4 regions of the Pigmentiphaga sp. GD03639 genome follow, and region 1 is predicted to be linked to each of the others. Evidence: predicted binding sites of a transcription regulator. Region 1 holds the regulator's gene; each other region holds the start of a gene.
What was found. Region 1 encodes FNR, which switches genes on or off when oxygen is low (the NO sensors DNR and NnrR bind a similar motif). Its sites were predicted from a motif close to TTGATNNNNATCAA; they were not measured.
Positions count from the first base shown of each region.

Region 2: a site for FNR is predicted at 2,446-2,459, ahead of N5K27_RS19070 (OmpW family outer membrane protein). Genes of this name have one in related genera too.
Region 3: a site for FNR is predicted at 4,203-4,216, ahead of N5K27_RS15380 (universal stress protein). Genes of this name have one in related genera too.
Region 4: a site for FNR is predicted at 4,335-4,348, ahead of N5K27_RS04420 (universal stress protein). Genes of this name have one in related genera too.

Region 1 covers NZ_JAOCLR010000004.1:193,693-199,434, reverse strand. Annotated here, with positions in the region: gene N5K27_RS06300 (response regulator) at 1-43, shown strand, start outside; gene N5K27_RS06295 (response regulator) at 40-1,980, shown strand; gene N5K27_RS06290 (LysR family transcriptional regulator) at 2,064-2,960, shown strand; gene fnr (fumarate/nitrate reduction transcriptional regulator Fnr) at 3,010-3,735, shown strand; gene N5K27_RS06280 (SapC family protein) at 3,746-4,477, shown strand; gene N5K27_RS06275 (LysR family transcriptional regulator) at 4,490-5,449, opposite strand; gene N5K27_RS06270 (tripartite tricarboxylate transporter substrate binding protein) at 5,505-5,742, opposite strand, start outside.
Region 2 covers NZ_JAOCLR010000019.1:58,449-64,190, reverse strand. Annotated here, with positions in the region: gene N5K27_RS19085 (amidohydrolase family protein) at 1-777, shown strand, start outside; gene N5K27_RS19080 (LysR family transcriptional regulator) at 808-1,716, opposite strand; gene N5K27_RS19075 (type 1 glutamine amidotransferase domain-containing protein) at 1,798-2,376, opposite strand; gene N5K27_RS19070 (OmpW family outer membrane protein) at 2,518-3,150, shown strand; gene N5K27_RS19065 (MFS transporter) at 3,210-4,649, shown strand; gene N5K27_RS19060 (carbon monoxide dehydrogenase subunit G) at 4,675-5,277, opposite strand; gene N5K27_RS19055 (acyl-CoA thioesterase) at 5,416-5,742, opposite strand, start outside.
Region 3 covers NZ_JAOCLR010000013.1:44,552-50,293, reverse strand. Annotated here, with positions in the region: gene N5K27_RS15420 (SMP-30/gluconolactonase/LRE family protein) at 1-491, shown strand, start outside; gene radC (DNA repair protein RadC) at 495-1,187, opposite strand; gene N5K27_RS15410 (FKBP-type peptidyl-prolyl cis-trans isomerase) at 1,246-1,719, shown strand; gene ispH (4-hydroxy-3-methylbut-2-enyl diphosphate reductase) at 1,719-2,669, shown strand; gene maiA (maleylacetoacetate isomerase) at 2,685-3,329, shown strand; tRNA gene N5K27_RS15395 (tRNA-Thr) at 3,469-3,544, shown strand; gene N5K27_RS15390 (hypothetical protein) at 3,602-3,859, opposite strand; gene N5K27_RS15385 (hypothetical protein) at 3,856-4,101, opposite strand; gene N5K27_RS15380 (universal stress protein) at 4,292-5,140, shown strand; gene N5K27_RS15375 (energy transducer TonB) at 5,271-5,742, shown strand, end outside.
Region 4 covers NZ_JAOCLR010000003.1:128,684-134,425, forward strand. Annotated here, with positions in the region: gene N5K27_RS04400 (TPM domain-containing protein) at 1-348, shown strand, start outside; gene N5K27_RS04405 (alkaline phosphatase PhoX) at 507-2,477, shown strand; gene N5K27_RS04410 (universal stress protein) at 2,467-2,955, opposite strand; gene N5K27_RS04415 (carboxypeptidase-like regulatory domain-containing protein) at 2,989-3,393, opposite strand; gene N5K27_RS04420 (universal stress protein) at 3,437-4,276, opposite strand; gene N5K27_RS04425 (MFS transporter) at 4,458-5,723, opposite strand.

The DNA.
Region 1 (5,742 bases):
CGCCGCCCGCAGCAACCGCGATTCCCGGAGCCAGCCAACGTGAACCCGTCTCCCATGCGCGTCCTGCTTGCCGAGGACGATCCTCACGACGCGGAACTGACACTGGAACGCCTGTCGAGCTCGGGGCTCGATGTGGAGAGCGTCATCGTCAACAACGAAGCCGACTTCACCCGGGCCCTGGACGCCGGCAACTTCGATCTCGTGCTGTCCGACTTCCACATGCCGGGCTTTCCCGGCAGCGAGGCGCTGCGGATCGCGCGCAGCCACCCCACGGCCCTGCCCTTTATCTTCGTCTCGGGTGTCCTGGGAGAGGAACACGCGGTCGACATGCTCAAAGAAGGCGCGACCGACTACGTGCTCAAGCAACGCCTGGAGCGCCTGCCCATCGTCGTGAGGCGGGCGCTGGATGAAGCCCGGGAGCGGCGGTCCCGGCACGATGCCGAGCGCCGGCTGCGCGAGAGCGAAACCTATTTCGGCCAGTTGATAGATGCGCTGCGGGACTACTCGGTGGCCACGCTGTCGCTGGAAGGTACGATAGAGAGCTGGAACCGCGCGTCGGAATGGCTGTTCGGCTATCCGGCCGAAGAGGTGATCGGGCGCCCGGGCGACATGTTCAATCTCCCGCCCGAGCCAGGCCAGCCCGAGCCCGTGCCGCTACGCCAGCAGCTCGCCGACATCGGCACCGGCAACAGCCTGGCCGAGGAACGATGGCTGATGCGCAAGAACGGCGCCACGTTCTATGCCTCGGTCGTGACGACCGCCATTTTCGGCAATGGCGGCGCCGTGCGCGGCTTCTCGCGCATCGTGCGCGACATGACCGACAGCCGGGTCGCGGCCGATCTGCTGCAGGTGGCCAAGGAACAGGCCGAGGCCGCCAACCGCGCCAAGGACCGCTTCCTGGCCGTGCTGTCGCACGAGCTGCGCACGCCGCTGGGCCCGATCTACGCGGCGGCGCAGGCGCTGGACCTGCGCCAGGACCTGTCCCCCGAATGCCGCCGCAGCGTCGAACTCATCAAGCGCAACGTCGAGGTCGAGGCACGCCTGATCGACGACCTGCTCGACATCTCCAAGATCGTCAACGACAAGCTCAGCCTGCGCCTCGAACCCACCGACCTGGTCGGCATCCTGAACGGGATCGCCGAGATCTTCCGCGAGGAAGCGGCCGCGCGGCACATCGAGCTGCACTACACGCCGCTGCCCTATCCGGTCATCGTGCAGGCCGACCCGGCCCGCTTGCAGCAGATCGTCTGGAACCTGCTGAAGAACGCCATCAAGTTCACGCCGCGCGGCGGCGAAATACGCGTGACCGTGTATCAGCCGATACCCGGCAAGATCGCCGTCGACGTCTCGGACACCGGCATCGGGATTCCCCCGCAGGCGCTCAAGCGCATCTTCGACGCCTTCGACCAGGGCGAGGAAGATGCCGCCCAGTCGCGCGGCGGCCTGGGGCTGGGGCTGGCCATCGCCAGTTCCCTGGCGCAGCGCCATGGCGGCACCCTGAGCGTGCGCAGCGACGGCCAGGGCAAGGGCACGACCTTCACGCTGACGCTGGACGATCCGGCCAGCGGGGCTCCGGACGCCCCGGTCGAGCAAGCGCAGCCAGTCTCCGCGCCGCTGGTCCGCCCCGCCAGCATCCTGCTGGTGGAGGACAACGTCGATACCGCCGAAGCCATGCAGTTCCTGCTGAGCGAATACGGCTACGAGGTCGAGGTCGCGGAAAACGTGGCGGCAGCCTGCCGCTGCGTCGACGCCAAGCGCTACGACGTCCTGGTCAGCGACATGGGACTGCCCGACGGCGATGGCATCGACGTGCTGCGGCACTATGCCCCCCAGCCCGACCAGATCGCGGTCGCGCTCACGGGCTACGGCATGGAGTCCGACGTGCGCCGCTGCCTGGATGCCGGGTTCGCCTTTCACCTGACCAAGCCGCTGGATATCGATCAGTTGATCCGCGTCCTGCAACGCGAACCTCAGGGTTGATGCGCCGGCCCCTCCGGTTTTTAAGAATAGGCTAAAATCGGGCGCAAATTATTTACTAATTTGCATAAATCGCCCGGCCTCCCATGGACCGCTTCAAGCAGATCGAATCCTTCGTCTCGGCCGTCGTGCGCGGAAGCCTGTCGGCCGCGGCACGCAGCGAAGGAGTCGCTCCCGCCGTCATCGGCAGGCGCATCGACGCGCTGGAAGCCAGGCTGGGCGTCAAGCTGCTGATCCGTACCACGCGCAAGATCTCGCTCAGCGCCGAGGGCACGGAATTCTTCGAGGAATGCCAGCAGATCCTGCAGTCGCTCGAGAACGCCGAAAACAGCGTGGCGGCGGGCGGCGAACATCCCAAGGGGCACTTCCGCGTCACGGCCCCGGGCGGATTCGGCCGGCGCCACGTGGCGCCCCTGCTGCCCCGGCTGCTGGACGCCTATCCCGGCATCACGGTGACGCTGGACCTGAGCGACCGGCTGGTGGACCTGGTCAACGAAGGCTATGACTGCGCCATCCGGATCGGCGATCTGGCCGACTCCAGCATGGTCAGCGTGCGCCTGGCCGACAACCGCCGGATGGTGGTCGCCTCGCCCGCCTACCTGCGCCGGCACGGCACGCCCGAACACCCCGCCGACCTGGCGCGCCACAACTGCCTGTCCTTCGGCACCGGCGTCAACCAGGCACGCGGCTGGCTCTTCACCATCGATGGCAAGACGACGCCGCAGCGCATATCGGGTACGCTGGAATGCACCGACGGCGCCGTGCTCCATGCCTGGACTCTGGACGGGCGGGGACTGGCATGGCGATCGCTGTGGGAAATCGAGGACGACCTGAAGGAAGGCCGCCTGGTGACGGTGCTGGACCAGTTCGCCGCGCCCCCCAACGCCATCTATGCCGTGTATCCTCAGCGCAAGCACCTGCCGCTGCGCGTCCGGGTATTCATCGACATGCTGCGGCAGAGCTACGCCAAGCGCCTGCCTTAGGGCAGACGCCGCCCAGGCCGCTGCGGCCGGCCCAGAACAAAGACCAGCCATGACCAAACGCATTCCGCTTACCCTCGACTCCATACGCTGCTCGACCTGCGGGCTGGGGCAGTTCTGCCTGCCCGTCGGCATGGCCGCCGAGGATGCCGGGCGAATGGACGAACTGGTGCAGCAGCGCGTGCGGCTCGCCCGGGGCGAATCCCTCTTTCGCTTCGAGGACGGCCTGGACGCCGTCTATGGCATCCGCTTCGGCACCCTGAAGACCTATCTGGAACTGGCGGACGGCCGCCAGCAGATCACCGGCTTTCACCTGCCCGGCGAAATCGTCGGGCTGGACGGACTGGGCCGCAACAGCCATGCTTCGACCGCCATCGCGCTGGAAGACAGCGAGGTCTGCGTGATCCCGGTGCGCGACCTGTCCTCGCTGGCCAACCACCTGCCCTCGCTGCAACGCCAGCTCATGCGGCTGATGAGTCGCGAGATCGAACAAGACCAGCAGATGCTGCTGTCCCTGGGTACCATGCGCGCCGAGGAACGGCTGGCCGTCTTCCTGGTCAGCCTGTCGGAGCGCCTGGCCGCGCGCGGCTATTCCTCGTCCGCGTTCGTGCTGCGTATGAGCCGCGAGGAAATCGGCAACTTCCTGGGACTGACCCTCGAGACCGTCAGCCGTCTGTTCTCGCGTTTCGCCAAGTCCGGCGTGCTGCGCATCCAGCAGAAGCAGGTCGAGATCGTGGACATGGCGGCGCTGCGGCGCCTGGCCGGCCCCCATTGCTAGCAGGATACCGATGACCACCTCTCCCCAGGCGGGCGCCAACGCCCCCATGTTCGCCCAGGCCCGCGCGCTGGACCCGCAACGGCATGCCCACCTGCGGCTCGACCGCCAGGCCGGCTACGCCTTCTCGCGCGGCCAGACCGCCGTGCCGCTGGTGGCGACGGAGTTCGCGATGGCGGCGCGGGACCTGCCCATCGTGTTCGCCGGCGAAGAACAGATGCCCATGGCGGTACTGGGCCTGCGCAGCGCGCAGAACCTCCTGGTGGATGCCGCCGGGCGGTGGCGGCCCAACCGCTACATTCCCGCCCATTTGCGGCGCTATCCGTTCATCCTGCAGGAAGACCCGGCCAGCCAGCGCTACGCGCTGTGCGTGGACGAGGATGCCGCCCACCTGCGCAGTGCCGCCGACGACGCCCAGCCCCTGTTCGAGGATGGCCAACCCTCTCCTGTCGTCGGGGAAATGCTGCAATTCCTGGGGGAACTCCAGGCCGGGCTCGCGATGACCCGCGACTACGTCGCGGCCCTGCGGGCCGAGAACCTGCTGATCCCGCGCCAGGTGGCCGTGGACCTGCAAGGCGGCGAGCGCGTCACGCTGGACGGCTTCCTGGTGGTGGACGAGACCCGCTTCGACCAGTTGCCCGACGCCACGGTCACCGCGTGGATGCGCAAGGGCTGGCTGGCCATGACCTACTTCCATCTGCAATCGCGGCTGAACTGGGGCCACCTGGTCGCGCTGGCGCAATAGCCGCGCGGCCGTTCATGCCGCCTCGGGACACGCCGGCGGCGTCGGGCCGGCCCCCACCTTGCGCAGGCTGGCGCCTATGTGCAGGTCGGCGATCTGCCGGCGCAGCCAGGTATTGGCGCTGTCGTGGTGGTAGCGCGCATGCCAGAACTGGCGGATGTGGGTATGCGGGGTCTGGAAGGGCAGCCGCGACCAGGTCGCTCCGGCGGCATCGTCGGTAATGGCCTGGGCGATGACCTCGGGCACCGTGACGATCAGGTCCGTCTGCGCCAGGATCTTGGGCAGCACCAGGTAGTTGGGCACGCGCAGCGCCACTTCGCGCCGGTGCCCCTGCTTGCCCAGCTCCTTCTCTATCTGCAGGTCGGTCTTGTTGGCCGTGACCACCAGGTGCCGCGCCGCGAGGTACTCGTCCAGCGTGATCGCCTCGCCCGCCTTGAGGAAACCGCTGCCCATCACGCAGACGTGCTGGTCGACGAACAGGCCCTGCTGGTAGAAACCGCTTTGCAGCTCCTGCAGGTTGCCGACGGCGAGATCGGCGTCGCCGCTTTCCAGGGCCGCCCGGTAGTGTTCCCTGCTCAGGCTGCTGACCTCCAGGCTGATGCCCGGCGCGGACGACTTGAAGCGCGCCACGAGCTGCGGCAACACCAGGAACTGGGAAAAATCGGACATCAGGAGCGTGAAGCTGCGCTGGCTGGAGCCCGGATCGAATCCGCTGGCCTGCTCGAAGCCATTGCGCACCAGTTCCAACGCCCGCAGCACGCTGCCCGCCAGCTCGGACGCGTACGAAGTGGGCTCCATGCCGCCCTGCGTGCGAACGAACAGCGGGTCGTTGCATTGGTTGCGCAAGCGCAGCAGGGCATTGCTCATGGACGGCTGGGACAGTCCGACGCGTTCCCCCGCGCGAGTCACGTTGCGCTCGAGATAGAGCGCCTCGAATACCAGCAGGAGATTCAGGTCGAGCTTGTTGATGTCCATGGCAGCATGACTATATCCGCCGGGTCCCGAATAGACAATGCACGGCCAGGCGGCCCTACTGGCCGAACTCCAGCGCCACCTTGGAGCGCTTGGCGATGGCGTCCCAGCGCGCCAGTTCGGACTGGTTCACCCGCGCGAATTCCACCGAATCCAGCGGCCGCGGCTCGAACGCGGCCGCTTCCAGCCTGGCCGTCATGTCGGGTTGGCGCAGCCCTTCGGCGATGTCCCGCCCCAATTGCTCGACGATGGCCGCCGGCATCTTCGCCGGGCCATAGATGCCCAGCCAGCTGGTG
Region 2 (5,742 bases), on a different contig from region 1:
GCCCGGGAAGCGGCCGGCGATCCCATGATCCACTTGGGCGCGGCGCTTCGCACGCCGGTTTCCAATCCGCGCGGCACCGTACCCATCGACGTCGTGCGCACGGAATTCGCGGGCGTGCGGCGCCTGGGGCTGCCCATCACCATGCACGCGCGCCCCGGCGTGGTGTCGGTGCTGGACGCGCACGGCCTGCTGGGGCCGGACCTGCAACTGGTGCATCCTCAGGGCGTGTCGCCGCAGGAGCAGCTGCGGCTGGCCGCCTGCGGCGTCTCGTTCTCGTGTTCGCCGGTGATCGAGGTGTTGTACGCCCAGGCATCGCGCGGCGTGATCCAGTTCCACGAGCTGGAGTGCGCCTGCGTGCGGCAGAGCCTGTCGGTGGACAGTTCGTCGGCCTCGGCCAATGCCGATTTCTTCTCCTGCATGCGTACCCTGCTGTGGTCGCACCGCCAGCGTTTCGGCGCCGAGGTGCCCCTTACGGCACGCCGCCTGCTGCGGCTGGCCACGCTGGATGGCGCGCGCGACCTGGGCATCGCGGACCACGTCGGTTCGCTCGAGGCGGGCAAGCGGGCCGACGTCATCCTGGTCCGCATCACGGACCTGAACATGGCGCCGGTGGTGGATCCGGCCTTCTCGCTGGTCTACTCGGCCCAGCCGGCCAACGTGGACACGGTCATCGTCGACGGACGGGTCTTGCGCCGGCACGGGCAATGGACCGCCTGCGATTCCGCGCAGATCGTGCGCGACGCGGCCCAGTCCGCGCGCGAGCTGGCCGCGCGGTGAACGCGCGCCGGCCGCCGGGCCGGCGTGGCGTCAGCCCCGTTCCTCGAACTGCTTGCAGTGGGCCGCCAGGTGGGCGCGGAAGGACGCGGCCGCCGGCGACAGCGAGCGGCCGGGCTGCGTGACCAGTTCGATCTTGCGATACACCACCGGGTCGTGCAGCACGCGAAAGCGCGCGCGCTTCGATCGGGCCAGCAGCCCCGCGTAGGACGGCAGTACCGCGATGCCCAGGCCGGCCTCGACCAGACCGATGGCCGACCACAGATAGTGCACCTCGAAGCGCGGCTCGGCCGCGATGCCCGACTGGTGCAGTACGCGGTCGATCTGCGGCAGCGAGCCGCTGGACTGCGGCACGACGATCATCGGCTGGCTGGCCAGGTCGGCCCAAGCCAGGTCCCGCCGTCGTCGCGCCAGCGGCCATGCGCTGGGAATCATGGCGCCCAGCGGATGGCGCATCAGCAGGCTGCGGTTCAGCTCCACCTCATTGCCGGTGAACACTCCCACGCCCAGGTCGACCTCGCCCTGCTGCACCTGCCGCAGGATGACGTCGACCGGCGCGTCGGACAGGCGGACTTCGATGGCGGGATGGGCGGCCTGGAAGGTGGCGATGGCGTCGGGCAGCAGTGTGGCCGCCATGACCGGCGTGGTCGCCACCGTGACGCGCCCGCGGCGCATCTGCACCAGGTCCTGGGTGCGGCGGATGGCTTGCTCGACTTCGCCCAGGATGCGTTCCGCATGCTGCAGGAATTCGGCGCCGGCCTCGGTGACCGCGAGCTTGCGCGTGGACCGGTCCAGCAACTGCAAGCCCAGCTGGCCTTCGAGTTCGCGCACCAGCAGGCTGGTGGCGGACTGGGTCAGGTGCAGCCGCCGCGAGGCCGCGGTGAAACCGCCGCAATGCACGACTTCGACGAACGCGCGCATCTGGCGCAGGGTCACATTCATACGGCGGCGCTACCTATACTTGCCTGGTCGCGGCAAGTATAGGGGTTGCCGGCCGCCCCCGCGCCGGGCACATACCCGGGGTCAGGTAGGCTGCGCGCCCGATGGCGTGTCGGCGCTCTCGACGTTGGACAGCGCGGCGATCAGCTTCGCGTTGAATGCCGGCAGGTCGTCGGGCTTGCGGCTGGTGATGAGGTTGCCGTCCAGCACGACTTCCTCGTCCACCCACTGCCCGCCGGCATTGCGGATGTCGTCCTGCAACGATGGCCAACTGGTCAGTTGCCGGCCATCGACCATGCCGGCCGACACCAGCAGCCACGGGCCGTGGCAGATGACGGCCACCGGCTTGCCCGTGTCGTGCAGCGCCTGCACGAAGCGCTGCGCGCCCTTGTCGGTGCGGATGACGTCCGCGTTGAAGACGCCGCCGGGCACGACCACGCCGGCGTAGCGGGTGGGGTCGGCGTCGTTCCAGCTCGCCTCCACGCGGAAGCGGTCGGCCTTCTCGTCATGCTTCATGCCCCGGATCTCGCCGGCCTGGGCGGAAAGAATGTGCACCGTGGCACCCGCGCGTTCCAGCGCTTCCTTCGGGCTCGTCAGTTCGACCTGTTCGAAATTGTCGGTTGCCACGATGGCAACGGTGAGTCCTTGCAACGGCTTGGCCATGTCGATCTCCATAGTGGGGCGCCGCGTGGGCAGCCGGATGCCCCAGCAAGCGGCGTGCCCGAGGGCGGCTTGATCTGGGACAAGGCGCGCGGGGCGAGGGGCTGCCAAGCTGGAGCCTCATCGTTCGATATGGAGCTCCTCATGTTTTCCCGCCGCACGCCGCCCATCCTGCTTGCCGCCCTTCTTGCCGCGGCGTTTTCGGCCGCGCAGGCGCACGAAGCCGGCGACTGGCTGCTCAAGGCCGGCATCAGCCAGGTCCGGCCGAAATCGGACAACGGCACCGTCCTGAACGGGGCCGTGCGCCTGGACGCCGGCAATTCGACGCGGCCCAGCGCCAGTCTGACCTACATGGCCACCCGCAACGTCGGGATCGAGCTGCTGGCCGCCGTACCCTTCCGGCACGACATCGGCGCTTCCGGCGCGGTGGGCGGCAACATCGGTTCGTCCCGGCAACTGCCGCCCACGCTTAGCGTGCAATGGCACTTCCTGCCCGATTCGCAGGTGCAGCCCTATGTCGGCCTGGGCGTGAACTACACGCGCTTCTTCCACACCCGGGCCGCGGGCGCCCTGGCCGGCCAGGACCTGAGCCTGGGCGACTCGTGGGGGCTGGCAGCGCAGGTAGGGGTGGACGTGAAGATGGGCGAGCGCTGGTTCCTGAACGCCAGCCTGCGCTACATCGACATTTCGTCCAAGGTGAAGCTGAACGGCAGCCAGATCGGCAAGGCGCGCATCGATCCGTGGGTGCCGACCATCGCTATCGGCTATCGCTTTTGAACGGCGGGCCATTGGGGGGGTAGGGGTATACCCGGGGCGCGGTATATGATTATGCGCAAATGTCCGAGAACCCGCCGCACCCGCCATCTCCGCCCGGGCACGCCAGCCCCCACCCGCCTTCCGACCTCGCTTCACCGGTAGAAGACCAGCGCCAGCTGATCCTGGCGCTGATCGGCATCTGCGCGGTCGTGATGCTGGTGGCGCTGGATTCGACCATCGTCGGCACCACGCTGCCGCGCGTGGTGGCCGAACTGGGCGGCATGCCGCTTTACGCCTGGGTCGGCACCGGATATCTGCTGGCCTCGGCCATCGTCATTCCCATCTTCGGCCGCCTGGGCGACCTGTTCGGACGCAAGTACTTCATCCTCGTCTCGCTGGGCCTGGTGTCGCTGGGCTCGGTGCTGTGCGGCATCAGCCAGTCGATGCCGCAACTGATCGCGGCCCGCACCTTGCAGGGCGTGGGCGGCGGCATGATGATCGCCACCGCCTTCGCGGCGCCCGCCGACCTGTTTCCCGATGCCATGCGGCGGGTGCGCTGGCAGGCCCTGATCTCGACGTCGTTCGCGGTGGCCAGCGGCGTGGGGCCGCTGCTGGGCGGGGCGATCACCGAATCCTTCGGCTGGCGGGCGGCGTTCTTCGTCAGCCCGGTGATGGGGGTGATCGCCTTCGTGATGCTGTGGCGGTATTTCCCGCCGCTCAAGCCCCGGCACGACACGCCGCCGCGCATAGACTGGCTGGGCGGGGCGCTGCTGGCGCTGGCCGTGGGCACGCCCATGGCGGCGCTCGAGCTGGGCTTCTCCACCCACCCGCGTCCGGTGCTGGGCCTGGTGTTCCTGGCTGTGGCCGCCGTGTCGGTCTTCCTGCTCGTCTGGTACGAGCGCCGCCTGGAACAGCCCATGTTCCCGTTGCGCGTGCTCGAGCGCAGGGAGTCGCGCCTGTTGAACGTCGTCGGCGTGATGACCGGCGCGGTGATGTTCATCCTGATCTACTACGGCCCGCTGCTGCTGCAGGTGGAGGTGGGGCTGAGCCCCACCCAGGCGGGCATGATCCTCGCGCCGCTGGTGGCCTGCATACCGGTGGGCAGCGTCATCAACGGGCGCCTGTTCCCGCGCCAGAGCCAGCCTCAGCGGCTGATGGTGTTCGGCGCGCTGCTGCTGGCCGTGGGCTGCCTGGGCGTGATGTTCCTGGAGCGCGGATCGTCCATGGCCTTCGCCGTGGTCTCGTTCGGCCTGGCCGGCGTGGGCATGGGCTTCATCATCCCCAACCTGACGCTGTTCATGCAGATGATCGCCGAGCGCCGCGACGTGGGCGTGGCCTCGGCGCTGATCCAGACCATGCGCACCCTGGGCAGCGCGGTGGGCACCGCGCTGGTGGGGCTGGTCATCGCCCGCACGTCGGTCAATACCGGCATCGAGGCCGGCATGGTGATGGCCATCGTGTTCTGCGTCGCGATGATGGCCCTGTCCCAGCGCATCAAGATGAAGAACGTGCGCCGCTGAACGCCGCGGCGCGCCGTTGCCGCGCTCAGTGCAGGAAGGTGTGGTAGACCACCAGGCCCGCGATGACGGCCAGCGCGGCCAGCCACGACAGCCGGTTGACCCATTGCGAGGGCAGGTGCAGGGCATGCGCGCCGCCGGCGGCCATCGGCCTGGCCACGCGCGGCGGACGGGGCGCGGGACGTTCCAGCGCCCGGCACGCGCAGACCGAGAACAGCGCGAAGAAGTTGTCCATCATCTTGCGCGCGATCTTCTCGGCCTGGTCCGTGCGCAACTGGGCGAGCTTGCCTTCCAGGTCGGCGTGGGCGGTGTACGAGACCCGCGTGCCGTCGCCTTCCGGCGTCAGCCGGATGTCGGCGTAACCCTTGGCCGATCCGGCCACGCCGCCTTCCCCCTCGAAAGTGAGGTGGTAGGAGTCCTGGGGCCGGATGTCGGTCAGCTGCAGCCGGCCGTGGAAGCGGGCCGACAGCGGGCCGACCTCGGCCCGCAGGTTGACCCGGTATTCGTTTTCGGAGAGGCGCTCGACCTTTTCGCATCCGCTGATACAGACCTTGAGGGTCTCGGGAGCGACGAGCTTGTTCCAGGTGCGTTCCTGGGACGCTGGAATCAGGCGCGAACCGGATATGTCCATGGTGAGTCTCCTTCGCCTTGGGGGCAGGGCCTGCGTGCCTGCCGTGTTGGCTGGCCGGCCGGTCTGTGCCGGCTGGGCTGGGGCGGTGACGTCCTTGTGGTCAATGTGCCACTAATCGCCATGGGTGTCCAGACGGGTTCAGTCCGCGCGCAGGTCCGGCAGGGGGCGCGGGCGCCGCTGGTGGTCGGTCGCCACGTAGACCAGGGTGGCCTCGGTGACCTTGACGACTTCCGAGTTGAGGCGGATGCGTTCGGCGTAGACCTCGACCGCGACCGTGATCGAGGTGCGGCCGGTCTTGACGATGTGGGCGTAGAAGCTGAGCAGGTCGCCCACGAACACCGGTTCCTTGAACACGAACGAGGTCACGGCCACGGTGGCGACGCGGCCGTTGGCGCGGCCCTGGGCGGGCACCGACCCGGCAAGGTCGACCTGGGCCATGATCCAGCCCCCGAACACGTCGCCCGA
Region 3 (5,742 bases), on a different contig from region 1:
ACGGCTTCCATTTCACCAACGAGATCCGGCTCGATGCCCGCGAGGAGTGGCTGTACGTGGCCGAGACCTGCGCGCGGCGCGTCTCGCGCCTGAGGGTGGGGCCGGACGGCAGCCTGTCGGGCCGGGAGGTGTTCGGTCCCGCCGATCATGGCGCGTTCATCGACGGCATCGCGTTCGATGCCCATGGCAACCTGTGGGGCACGCACGTGATGACGGACCGGATCTTCGCGATCACGCCGGAAGGGGAGCTGCGGATCGTGCTGGACGACGATGGCGGCAGTGCCGCGGGGAAGGCGTTGATGGCGGCGTTCGAGCGGAGCGAGACGACGCCGGAGATGATGCTGGCCTGCGGCGGGAAGATCGCGCCGTGGTTCGCCAGCGTGACGTTCGGGGGGCCGGATCTGCGGACGGTTTACATCGGCAGTCTGAGGGGGGAGCGGATTCCGTATTTCCGTGCGCCCGTGGCGGGGCTGCCCATGGCGCACTGGTAGGCCCTACATCATCCCGCGTTCCGCCAGCGAGGTGGTCCGCCCGCCTGCCACGATGATGTGGTCGAGCAGGCGCACGTCCACCAGCGCGAGCGCGGCGCGGACGTGGCGGGTGAGGTGTTCGTCGGCCTGGCTGGGTTCGGCGTTGCCCGAGGGGTGGTTGTGGGCGAGGATGACCGAGGCGGCATGGTGGCGCAGCGCGGCGCGGACGATCTCGCGCGGGTAGATGGTGGCCTGGGACAGGGTGCCCTGGGACAGGATTTCGCTGGTGATGAGGCAGTTGCGCGCGTCCAGGTACAGCGCCATGCAGCATTCGATGCGGCGGTGGGCCAGGGTGGCGGCGCAATAGCGGCGTACGTGATCGGGGCGGGACAGGGCGTCGCCGCGGTGGATTTCCTCGGCCAGTTCGCGCCGGGCCAGCTCCAGGATGGCCTGCAGTTGGGCCGCCTTGACTTCCCCCATGCCAGGCATGCCCCGGAGTTCGTCGCGCGAGGCGCCGAACAGTCCGCGCAGGCCGCCGAATTGCGCCAGCAGGCGCCGGCCCAGTTCGAGCGCGTTGCAGCCGCGCGTGCCGGTGCGCAGCAGCACGGCCAGCAGTTCGGCGTCGGTCAGCACCGTGGGGCCGTGGCGCAGCAGGCGCTCGCGGGGGCGTTCTTCGGGGGGCAGGGAGGCCTGGAGGGTCGGAAGGGCGGTCGGCATGGCGGCGGGACGGGTAAAATCGGTTCTTTGGCGCACAGCATCGACACGGTGACACACTTTGGCTGCATCTTCTTCCTCCACGCCCCTCGTTGTCCGTGAGGACTCCTACGTAACCCTCCACTACCGCATTTCGCTGGCCTCGGGCGAAGGCGCGGGAGGCGTTTTCGTCGATACCTTCACCGGCCGTCCCGCCACGCTGCAACTGGGCATCGGCCAGTGGGCGCCGGGCATGGAGGCGGCGCTGGTCGGCCGCGGCGAAGGCGAGCGCTTCAGTTTCACCCTCGCTCCGGCGCAGGCGTACGGCGATCGCAATCCGGAGCTGATCCAGCGCGTGACCCTGGCGATGCTGCGCGAGCACGCGGGCGACGAGACCTTCCAGCCCGGCGACTTGGTCGAATTCGCCGCGCCCAATGGCGGCCGGTATTCGGGCGTATTCAAGGAACAGGGCGAGGACTATGCGCTGTTCGATTTCAACCATCCGCTGGCCGGCTCGGCGCTGAAGGTGGATGTGTCCATACTCGGGGTGATGTGATGGCGCAGGCGCCCATGGAAGTGGTCCTGGCCCAGCCGCGCGGCTTCTGCGCCGGCGTCGACCGGGCCATCGAGATCGTCGAGCGCGCCTTGCAGATCTACGGCGCGCCCATCTACGTGCGGCACGAGATCGTCCACAACCGCTACGTGGTCGAGGACCTGCGCGCCAAGGGCGCCATCTTCATCCAGGAACTGGACGAGGCGCCGGCCGGTTCGACGGTGGTCTTCTCGGCCCACGGCGTGTCCAGGGCGGTGCGCCGCGAGGCCGAGCAGCGCGGCCTGCAGGTGTACGACGCCACCTGTCCCCTGGTGACCAAGGTCCACGTCGAGGTGGCCAAGATGCGCGCCGCCGGCAACGAGATCGTCATGATCGGCCACAAGGGGCACCCCGAGGTGGAAGGCACGCTGGGGCAGTCCGAAGCGGGCATGTACCTGGTCGAGACGGTCGAGGACGTGGCGGCGCTGGCCGTGGCCGATCCGGACCGGCTGGCCTATGTGACCCAGACCACGCTGTCGGTGGACGACGCGGCGCAGGTCGCGGCGGCGCTCAAGGCCCGCTTCCCGAACATCGCCGAGCCCAAGAAAAGCGACATCTGCTACGCCACGCAGAACCGCCAGGACGCCGTCAAGGTCATGGCGCCCGAATGCGACCTGGTGCTGGTGGTGGGCAGCGTCAACAGCTCCAATTCCAACCGCTTGCGCGAGGTGGCCGAGCGCAAGGGCGTGGCCGCCTACCTGATCGACGGCGCCGGCGACATCGATCCGGCCTGGCTGGAAGGGCGTAGCCGGGTGGGCGTCACGGCCGGCGCCTCGGCGCCCGACGTGCTGGTGCAGCAGGTCATCGCCCGCCTGAAGGAACTGGGCGCGGCCTCGGTGCGCACGCTGGCCGGCGCCGAGGAAGGTATCGCCTTCCCGCTGCCCAAGGGCTTGTCCAAGAACGTCCGCCTGTAGTCCTACGGAGCCTCCATGCGCCTCTACAGTTATTTCCGCAGTTCCGCCGCCTATCGCGTGCGCATCGCGCTGGCCCTGAAAGGGCTGCCGTACGACTATCTCGCGGTGCATCTGCTCAAGGACGGCGGCCAGCAGCTGAAGCCGGATTTTCGCCGGCTGAGCCCGGCCGCCCTGGTGCCGGTGCTGGAGGATGGCGGCCATGTCCTGACCCAGTCGCTGGCCATCATCGAATACCTGGAAGAGACGCATCCCCAGCCGGCGCTGCTGCCGGCCACCCCGGCGGAGCGTGCCCGCGTCCGCGCGCTGGCGCTGGACATCGCCTGCGACATCCATCCGCTGAACAACCTGCGCGTGCTGAAGTATCTGAAGAGCCCCCTGGGCATCGACCAGCAGGGGCGCGACGAGTGGTACCGACATTGGGTGGAGGGCGGCCTGGCCGCGCTCGAGCGCATGCTGGCCGACTCGCCCGCGACGGGGCTGTGCTGCCACGGCGACCAGCCGACGCTGGCCGACCTGTGCCTGGTGCCGCAGGTCTACAACGCCCGCCGCCTGAAGTCGGACCTGACGGCCATGCCGACGGTAGTGCGGATTGCCGATCATTGCGCCGCGCTGCCTGCCTTCCAGGCAGCCCACCCCGACGCGCAGCCGGATGCGGAATAGGATTTGAATACGCCAGCAAAGTTTTGCTAGAATAGCGGGCTAGCTTGAAGCACATGCCTTTTAGACGCGGCGTAAGTGGCGTCGGGAAGGCGGGCGTCGGGAAGGCGGGCGTCGGAAAGACAGGCTTCGGGAAGATTTCGCCGGCATAGCTCAGTTGGTAGAGCAGCGCATTCGTAATGCGAAGGTCGTAGGTTCGACTCCTATTGCCGGCACCATCAAAAAAAGGGGCAGCCCATCGGGCTGCCCCTTTTTCTTTGCCGTCCGGGTGGCGTTCATGGGGCGGGTTCCTCGTCGTCGTGATCGTTCATGGTCCGCAGGTCGCGGGCCAGTTGCCCCACCTTGTCCGCGATGGCGCGCAGCTCCGCCGGCGACAGGATCATGTGGGCAGCCAGTCGGAACAGATAGAGGTGCGCGAACAGGGCGGGAATCGTCTCGTCCGTCCAGCCTGGCCAGACATCCTGGGGCCTGTCGTCCTTGGTCGGATCGCCGGAGGCGGGCACCATCCGCGCCGGGTGGGGTCTTTTTTTCATTGTCGCGCCGTGGCCATTTGTACCGGGGTCAGGCAGTGCCGGCAGGCCTGGGCGCCGGGAGATACGTAGCGCCCGCAACGCGGGCAAAGCGAGCCGCCGCGCCGCGCGATTTCCGCCAGGCGGCGCCGCGCCCGGCGGCGATTCCTGATGACGAAAGTGACGCAAATAGCACATATCAGGACGATCAAAGCCACAAAAAGCATATCCATTTGCCCCTCAAATTCCGAATTTCCCGTGATCATGGATGATATCCACATTTTGTTACGGTGGGTTTCATTTCGGGGTCGGATCCACTTCTTGATAGGGGAATACCCTTGTTTCGAGCCGTGCCCGTGACGCGAGGTTGATCCAGGTCAAGCCCGGCCAAACTCGGGTGGTTCGTGCGGGCCGGCTTCATGGCACGATGGGTTTCCCCAACATTGGAATGCCAGCATGGGTACCGATACTTGCAGCATCTTGCTTGCCACCGACTTGAGCGCGCGCGGTGACCGCGCACTGGACCGCGCGATCGACATCGCCCGCCAGCGGCGCTGCAAGCTGGTCGTGCTCCACGTCATCGAAGAGTCGCCGCTGGTCGAGCGGCTGATGGCGCGCGGCAACCGCGAAGCGGACATGGAAGCGGCCGAGCGCGCCCTGCGCGACATCGTGGGCGAAGTGGACGTGCCGATGGAATTGGTGCTGGAGACCGGCAATCCGGTCGAGGTGATCCAGCGTACCGCCCGCAGCCGGCAATGCGATCTGATCGTGACCGGGGTGGCGCGCGACGAGACGCTGGGCCGGCTGCTGCTGGGCTCCACGGTCGAGAAGCTGGCGCGCGAGTCGACCTTGCCCATCCTGATCGTGAAGAAGCGTCCCCATCGCCCCTACCGGCAGGTCGTCGCGGCCACGGATTTCTCCGAGGGTGCCCGGCAGGCGATGAACGCGGCGCGGGCATTCTTTCCCGACGCCCAGATGACCTTGTTCCACGCCTATCCCACGCTGAAGGCCGACCCGGACCAGGACGAGATCGAGGCGGCGAAGCGGGCGGCCGAGCGCCTGGCCGACGGCTTCATCGCGAACAATCTGCCGCAGGCGGGGCAGCCCGGCACGCGGCTGGTGCTGCAGCACGGGATGCCCGAGGGTGCGGTGCCGGATTATGTGCGCCATCATCCGGCCGACCTGCTGGTGGTGGGGACGCATGGCCTGACGGGACTGCTGCGGACCGCGATAGGCAGCGTGGCGGAAAGGCTGATCTATCTGACGCCTTGCGACGCCCTGATCGTGCGGACGATGGAGCATTGAAGCCGGGGCGGTGCGTGCGGCTGGCGAGCCGGCGCACCGCTGTTGTTACTCGTTGTTGTTACCTAACTGCGAATAAGTCGCATTTGTGATATCGTAGCGACCTTCACGGTCTGCTACGCGATTCATTCGAATGAGTGCCACCTTGCATTGGAATACGCCAGCCCCCGTCGGGCTGCGCGTCGGCGCTGGCATCGCGGTGGTGCTTCTGCATGTGGCAGTGGTCGGCGCGATGCTGGTGGCCAAGGCCGAGCCGCAGGTGGCCAAGCCGGTCGAGACGGTCGAGGTGCGGTTCGTCGAGATCGCGCCCCAGGTCCAGGTGGCGGCCGCGCCGCCGGCCCCCACGCCTCCCGCTCCGAAGCCCGAGCCCAAGCCCGTTCCTCCCAAGCCCACTCCCAAGCCCGTTCCCAAACCGCCGCCCCCCAAGCCGGCGCCACCGCCGCCCGAACCGGCTCCTCCTTCCGAAACCGCCTTGTCGCAGCCCGCCCCGGAACCGGCGCCCGCACCCGCGCCGGCGCCCGCCGTGTCGCAGCCTCCCAGCGGCAAGCCCGAGCCTGCCGACCGGACGGCCGCGCCGCAGGCGCCTGTGTCCACCGAGCCCAAGC
Region 4 (5,742 bases), on a different contig from region 1:
GCCGCGCTGGACATGGGCCCGCTGTGGCAGCAGCAGTCGCCGCGGGAACGGGCGCTGGAAGTCTTCGCGCTGCAAGGCGTATGGGACACGCCCGACAACAACGGCATCCTTCTGTACGTGCTGATGGCCGACCATGCGGTCGAGATCGTCTGCGACCGGGGCATCCACGCCTGCGAAACCGCCGGGACCTGGGAAGCCGTCTGCCGCGGCATCCAGGAGGCGTTTGCCCAGGGCCGCTACGAGCAGGGCGTGATCGAGGGTATCACCGCGCTGGGCGCCTCACTGGCCCGGCACTACCCCGGCGCGTCCCGCGCCAACACGCTGCCCGATCGTCCGCGGATCATGTAGCGCTCAGGGGACGGCCGCGTCCCTTTCATGAAAGTGTCACCCATGCCTCCTAGCATTCGCCCAGACGCGAATCGGGAGGCATGATTCCCTGGTTTCCGGAACCGGGATGCCGCCGTCGATTCGACGTTGCAACGCACCCCTCCTTGGAAACCAGAACAATGTCCGATACGTTACTCAACAACTCGCGCCGCCAGGCGCTCAAGTTCCTGGCCGGCGCGCCCGCCATGCTGCCTCTCGGGACGGTCACCGCGTCCCTGCTGGCCGCCTGTGGCGGGGACGACGATCCCATCACGCCCACGCCCCAGCCGTCCGCGGATTTCGTGTCGGCCTCGTTCACCTCCACCCCCGCGCCGTCGCTGTCCAATCCGGCGGCGATGGCCACGACCACCGTGAACTCCACCCTGACGGTGAAGCTGAGCGACGGCAGTTCCCACGCCTACAAGCTGGCGTACCAGCCGTTCTTCATCACCGGCGACATGGTATCGGACGGCAAGGGCGGCAAGATCCTGGCCGGCGGCTACGTCGACATCAACAACAAGCCGATCATCGACAAGTCGGTGGCAGGCAAGGAACGCCAGATCTTCTCGGACTCGCCGGACGGCACCTCGCTGCTCGCGCTGTCCAACGCCAACGTCCCGGGCATCAAGGGCAAGGCCGTGTTCGCCGTGGTGCAGTTCGAGTACACGACGCGCGACCAGAGCGGCGCCGATACCTACGGCACGCTGCCGTCGCCCATCGCCGTCCTGACCCTGGACCAGGACCAGGCCACCGGCAAGCTGAGCCTGGTCAAGTACCACAACGTCGACACCTCGGCGGCGCATGGCCTGTGGATCACTTGTGGCGCGAGCCTGTCGCCCTGGAACACCCACCTGTCCAGCGAGGAGTACGAACCGGATGCTCCTTTCGTTTCGACCAACGCCCAGTTCAAGGCCTTCAGCAAGAACCTGTACGGCGACGAGACCAAGGCCCGCCCCTACCACTACGGCCACATTCCCGAAGTCACGGTGAATCCGGACGGCACGGGTTCGATCAAGAAGCACTATTGCATGGGGCGGATCTCGCACGAGCTGATCCAGGTGATGCCCGACAACCGCACGGTGCTGATGGGCGACGACGCCACCAACAGCGGCCTGTTCGTGTTCGTGGCGGACAAGGAGAAGGACCTGTCGGCGGGCACGCTGTATGTCGCCAAGCTGGGGCCCGGTTTCTCGGTCGACCCGGCCGCGCCCGGCGCCAACCTGACCTGGATCAAGCTGGGCCACGCCACCAGCGCGGAGATCGAGCAGATGGCCAACACGCTCGATCCCGAGGACATCATGACGGTGCTCAAGTCCGATCCCTCGGACGCGACCTATACGAAGATCTTCTCGAACGGCGCGGCAAACTGGGTCAAGGTCAAGCCTGGCATGGAGAAGGCCGCCGCCTTCCTGGAGACGCACCGCTACGCCTATCTGATGGGCGGCAGCATGGGCTTCACCAAGATGGAGGGCACCACGGTCAACATCAAGGACAAGGTGGCCTACTCGGCCCTGCAGAACATCCAGGACTCCATGGTCAAGGGCAATGCCAAGGGCTGGAACGAGCAAAGCGGCATCGCGCTGGACAAGGCGCTGATCGCCGGCGGCGTGCTGGCCCATACCCTGGCCGGCGGCCAGAAAGACCAGACCGGCGCGGCCATCAACAGCGAATGGATGCCGGTGCACACCAGGATGCTGCTGGTGGGCGAGGATATCGCGGCCGACGCCTTGGGCAACAAGGCCAACCCGGAACTGGTGGCCAACCCGGACAACCTCAAGTTCTCGGAAAAACTGCGCACGCTGTTCATCGGCGAGGACAGCGGCTCGCACGTGAACAACTTCCTGTGGGCCTACAACGTCGACACCAAGTCGCTGTCGCGGCTGCTGTCGGTACCCGCGGGCGGCGAGTCGACCGGCCTGCACGCCGTGGATGAGATCAACGGCTGGACCTACATCATGAGCAACTTCCAGCACGCCGGTGACTGGAGCTCGCTGCACGACAAGGTCAAGGACACGCTGGATCCGCTGATCCGTTCCAACTACAAGGACCGCTTCGGCGCCGCGGTGGGGTACCTGACCGCCGATCCCACGAGCATCAAGCTCAAGGGTTGACGGCCGGGGAGCCCGGGCCGGCTTCGTCGCCGGCCTCTGGCTGCCGCACCAGCAGCACCGGCACCGGCGCCTCGCGCAGGATCTTCTCGGCGCTGCTGCCCAGCACCATGCGGGGCAGGCCGCGCCGGCCGTGGGTGCCGATCACGATCAGGTCCGCCGGCCATGTGCGCGCTTCCTGGATGACCAGGTCGTGCACGGGGCCGGCGAAATTGTCGTGCAGCACCGTATCCGCCGCGATGCCGGCGGCCTTCGCCTTGGCATCGGCCTGCTGGATCAGTTCGGCGCCGTTGGCGCGCAGGACGTTGATCCAGTCGGAATAGGCGGCGTAGGCGCCCATGGAACCGGCCAGCGACAACTCGTCGATCACGTGCATCAGGCGCAACTGCCCCTTGGTCAGCGCGGCGATGCGCAGGGCCTCGTCCAGCCCGCGGTTGGAGGTGGGGCTGCCGTCGACGGGAACGAGTATGCGCTGGTACATGGGGATGCTCCTGGTTCGTGGTGACCGCTCGGGTCAGAAATAGAAGGAAACCTCGGCACGCCCCGAGGCCGGGACGCGGACCTGGCGGCTTTGCCGGGCCGATCCGTACTCCGCATCGATGCGGTAGTCGCCCGGCGCGAGCCGGGCCAACAGGTAGGGGCCCTGGGTGGTCACGGACAGGACGTCCTTGCCGCCGCTGTCGCGGATGGCCACGCGCACGTCGGCTACGTATTCACCGCTCTTGGCGGCCGCCAGCACGCGCAGGCTGTAGTCCTTCATGCCCCGGATGGCGGCCGACTCGTCCTGGCCCACGCCGCCCGTCACGTAGGCGATGCCGTTCTGTTCGCCCTTGTCCATCGCCTGGCCGGCCAACGGCCACGCGGCCGCCAGCGCCAGCGCCAGCGCCAGCGGCGCCGCCCATCGTAGGTTCTGCTTCATGATGCTGCTCCTTGCCGATCTCCGGGCCATGCGGGCCCATGTATCAATGGGAAAACAGGACCGGCACGGTCATCGACTCCAACAAGGTCCGAGTCGTGCCGCCCAGGACCGCCTCCCGCACGCGGCTGTGGCCGTAGGCGCCCATCACGATCAGGTCGCAGGCGTTGTCGGCGGCCGCGTTCAGGATGCAATTGCCGATTCCTATCCCCGCGCTTTCGCGCACCGTTTCCTGCGGGATGGGATATTGCCGCCCGGCGCAGTAGGCCAGGAAGTCGGCTCGCTTGGTCTGGGCCGCCTGCTCCGGTTCGGACGGCGGGTCGACCCGCAGCGCGAACAGTTCGGTGGCTTCTTCCAGGACGGGGCCGGCATCGGCCAGTGCGCGGGCCGACTCGCGGCGTTCGTCCCAGCAGAAAAGCACGCGGCGGCCGATGGCGTTGAATTCGCCCACCGATGGCCACATCAGGAGCGGACGGCCCGCGCCCAGCATCACGGTGGCCAGCAGGACCGGCATTTGTTGCGGCCCCGGGTCGGCATCGTCGGGCTGGCTCATGACCAGCAGGTCGCAATAACGCGCCTGCTCGCACAGGACGTTCTCGGCCAGGCCATTGCCGGTGCGCCAGTGCGCCGTCACGCCGGTCTCGCCAGCGACTTCCTGCAACAGGGCCTCGGTGGCGGCGCGGTCGTCGTCCACGCGCTGGCGCAGCATGCGATTGACGTCGTCGGAAACGAAGAAACCTTCGTAGAGGTAGGGAAGGGGGCGGCCGAAGCTGGCGTGGATGCCGACCAGCGTGGCATCGTGCTCGGCGGCCAGTTGCGCCGCGGCGCGTACGCGCCGCCTGCAGCCCCGGTCCAGATCCAGATGAACTGCGATACGTCCCAGCATATGCGCCTCCAGCCGTGAGTGGATGACTCCATCCTAGCCGCGACGCGATGCGTGAACCTTGATCTGGCTCAAGTCCGCCGCACGCGTGGGCGACGGTGGCAACTCATAAATAGTCTGGTACGAAAAAAGCCAAAAGGAAAGGGCGCTGGCGGGAGAGTTGGTAACCAGAACTGAACGGGTGCTAGACCGCCGCCGCGCGCCGCGCCAGCAGGATGGCATTGGCCGCCGCCAGCGCCAGCGGGACGGTCACCAGGCCGATGAAGCCGTTCCAGCCGGCCAGGTCCAGCGCGTAGCCGCCGCCCAGCCCGATCAGGCTGGATCCGCAGTAGTACCCGAACAGATACAGGGAAGACGCCTGGGCACGGCCTTGCCGGGCTGCGCGCGCGACCCAGGAACTGCAGATCGAGTGCGCGCCGAAGAAGCCGAAGGTCAGCACGGCCATCCCGAGAACCAGCAGCCACAGGTTGTCCGACAGGGTCAGCAGTGCGCCGGCCAATTGCAGCAGGACGCCCGCCGCCATGACGCGGCCATGTCCCAGGCGCGCGGCCAGGTCGCCCATCCAGGCGGAACTGACGATGCCCGCCAGGTAGACCACCGACACCATGCCGACCACGGCGTGGCTGAGCGAGAACGGCGGGGCGAGCAGCCGGAAGCCGATGTAGTTGTACACGGCGACGAAACCGCCCATCAGCAGGAAGCCCTGGGCGAACAGCCGCAGCATGGCGGGATTGCGCAGATGGGACCGGAAGCTGCCCAGGGCGCCGGCCAGGTCCAGCGCGCGCGGCTTGAAATGCCGCGACGCGGGCAATGTCCTCCAGAACAGCACCGCCCCGGCGAAGCCGATCAGGCCGATGACCAGGGCCGCGACGCGCCAGCCGTGGCCGTCGGCGATCACGCCGGCCAGCAGGCGGCCGGACATCCCGCCGATGGCGGAGCCGCCGATGTACAGGCCCATGGCCAGGCCGGCGGCGCGGGGCTCCATTTCCTCGCCCACGTAGGCCATGGCGACGGCCGGCAGGCCGCTCAGGGTGATGCCCATCAAGGCGCGCAGCGTCAGCAGCGCCGGCCATTGCGGAAAGAGGGCCATCGCGGTGGTCAGGGTCGCCGAGCCCAGCAGCGAGGCGAACATCAGCGTGCGCCGGCCCAGCCGCTCGGACACCGCGCTGGCTGCCAGCATGGAGATGGCCAGCAGGGCGGTCGACAGCGACAGCGCCAGGCTGCTGGCGGCGGCCGACAGGCCGAAATCATGGGCGAACAGCGGCATCAGCGGCTGGACGAAATACAGCAGCGAAAAAGTCGAGAAGCCGGAAGCGAACAGCGCGACCACCGCGCGCCAGAAGGCCGGCGTGCCGCGTTCGATGTGGCCGGGCGGCTGGGCCGGCACGGCCGGTGAAACGGTGGTATCCGCGCGAGACAGGGGGGCGCCGGCGGGCGGAGCGGAAGACATGGCAGTCGAGCAAGTGACG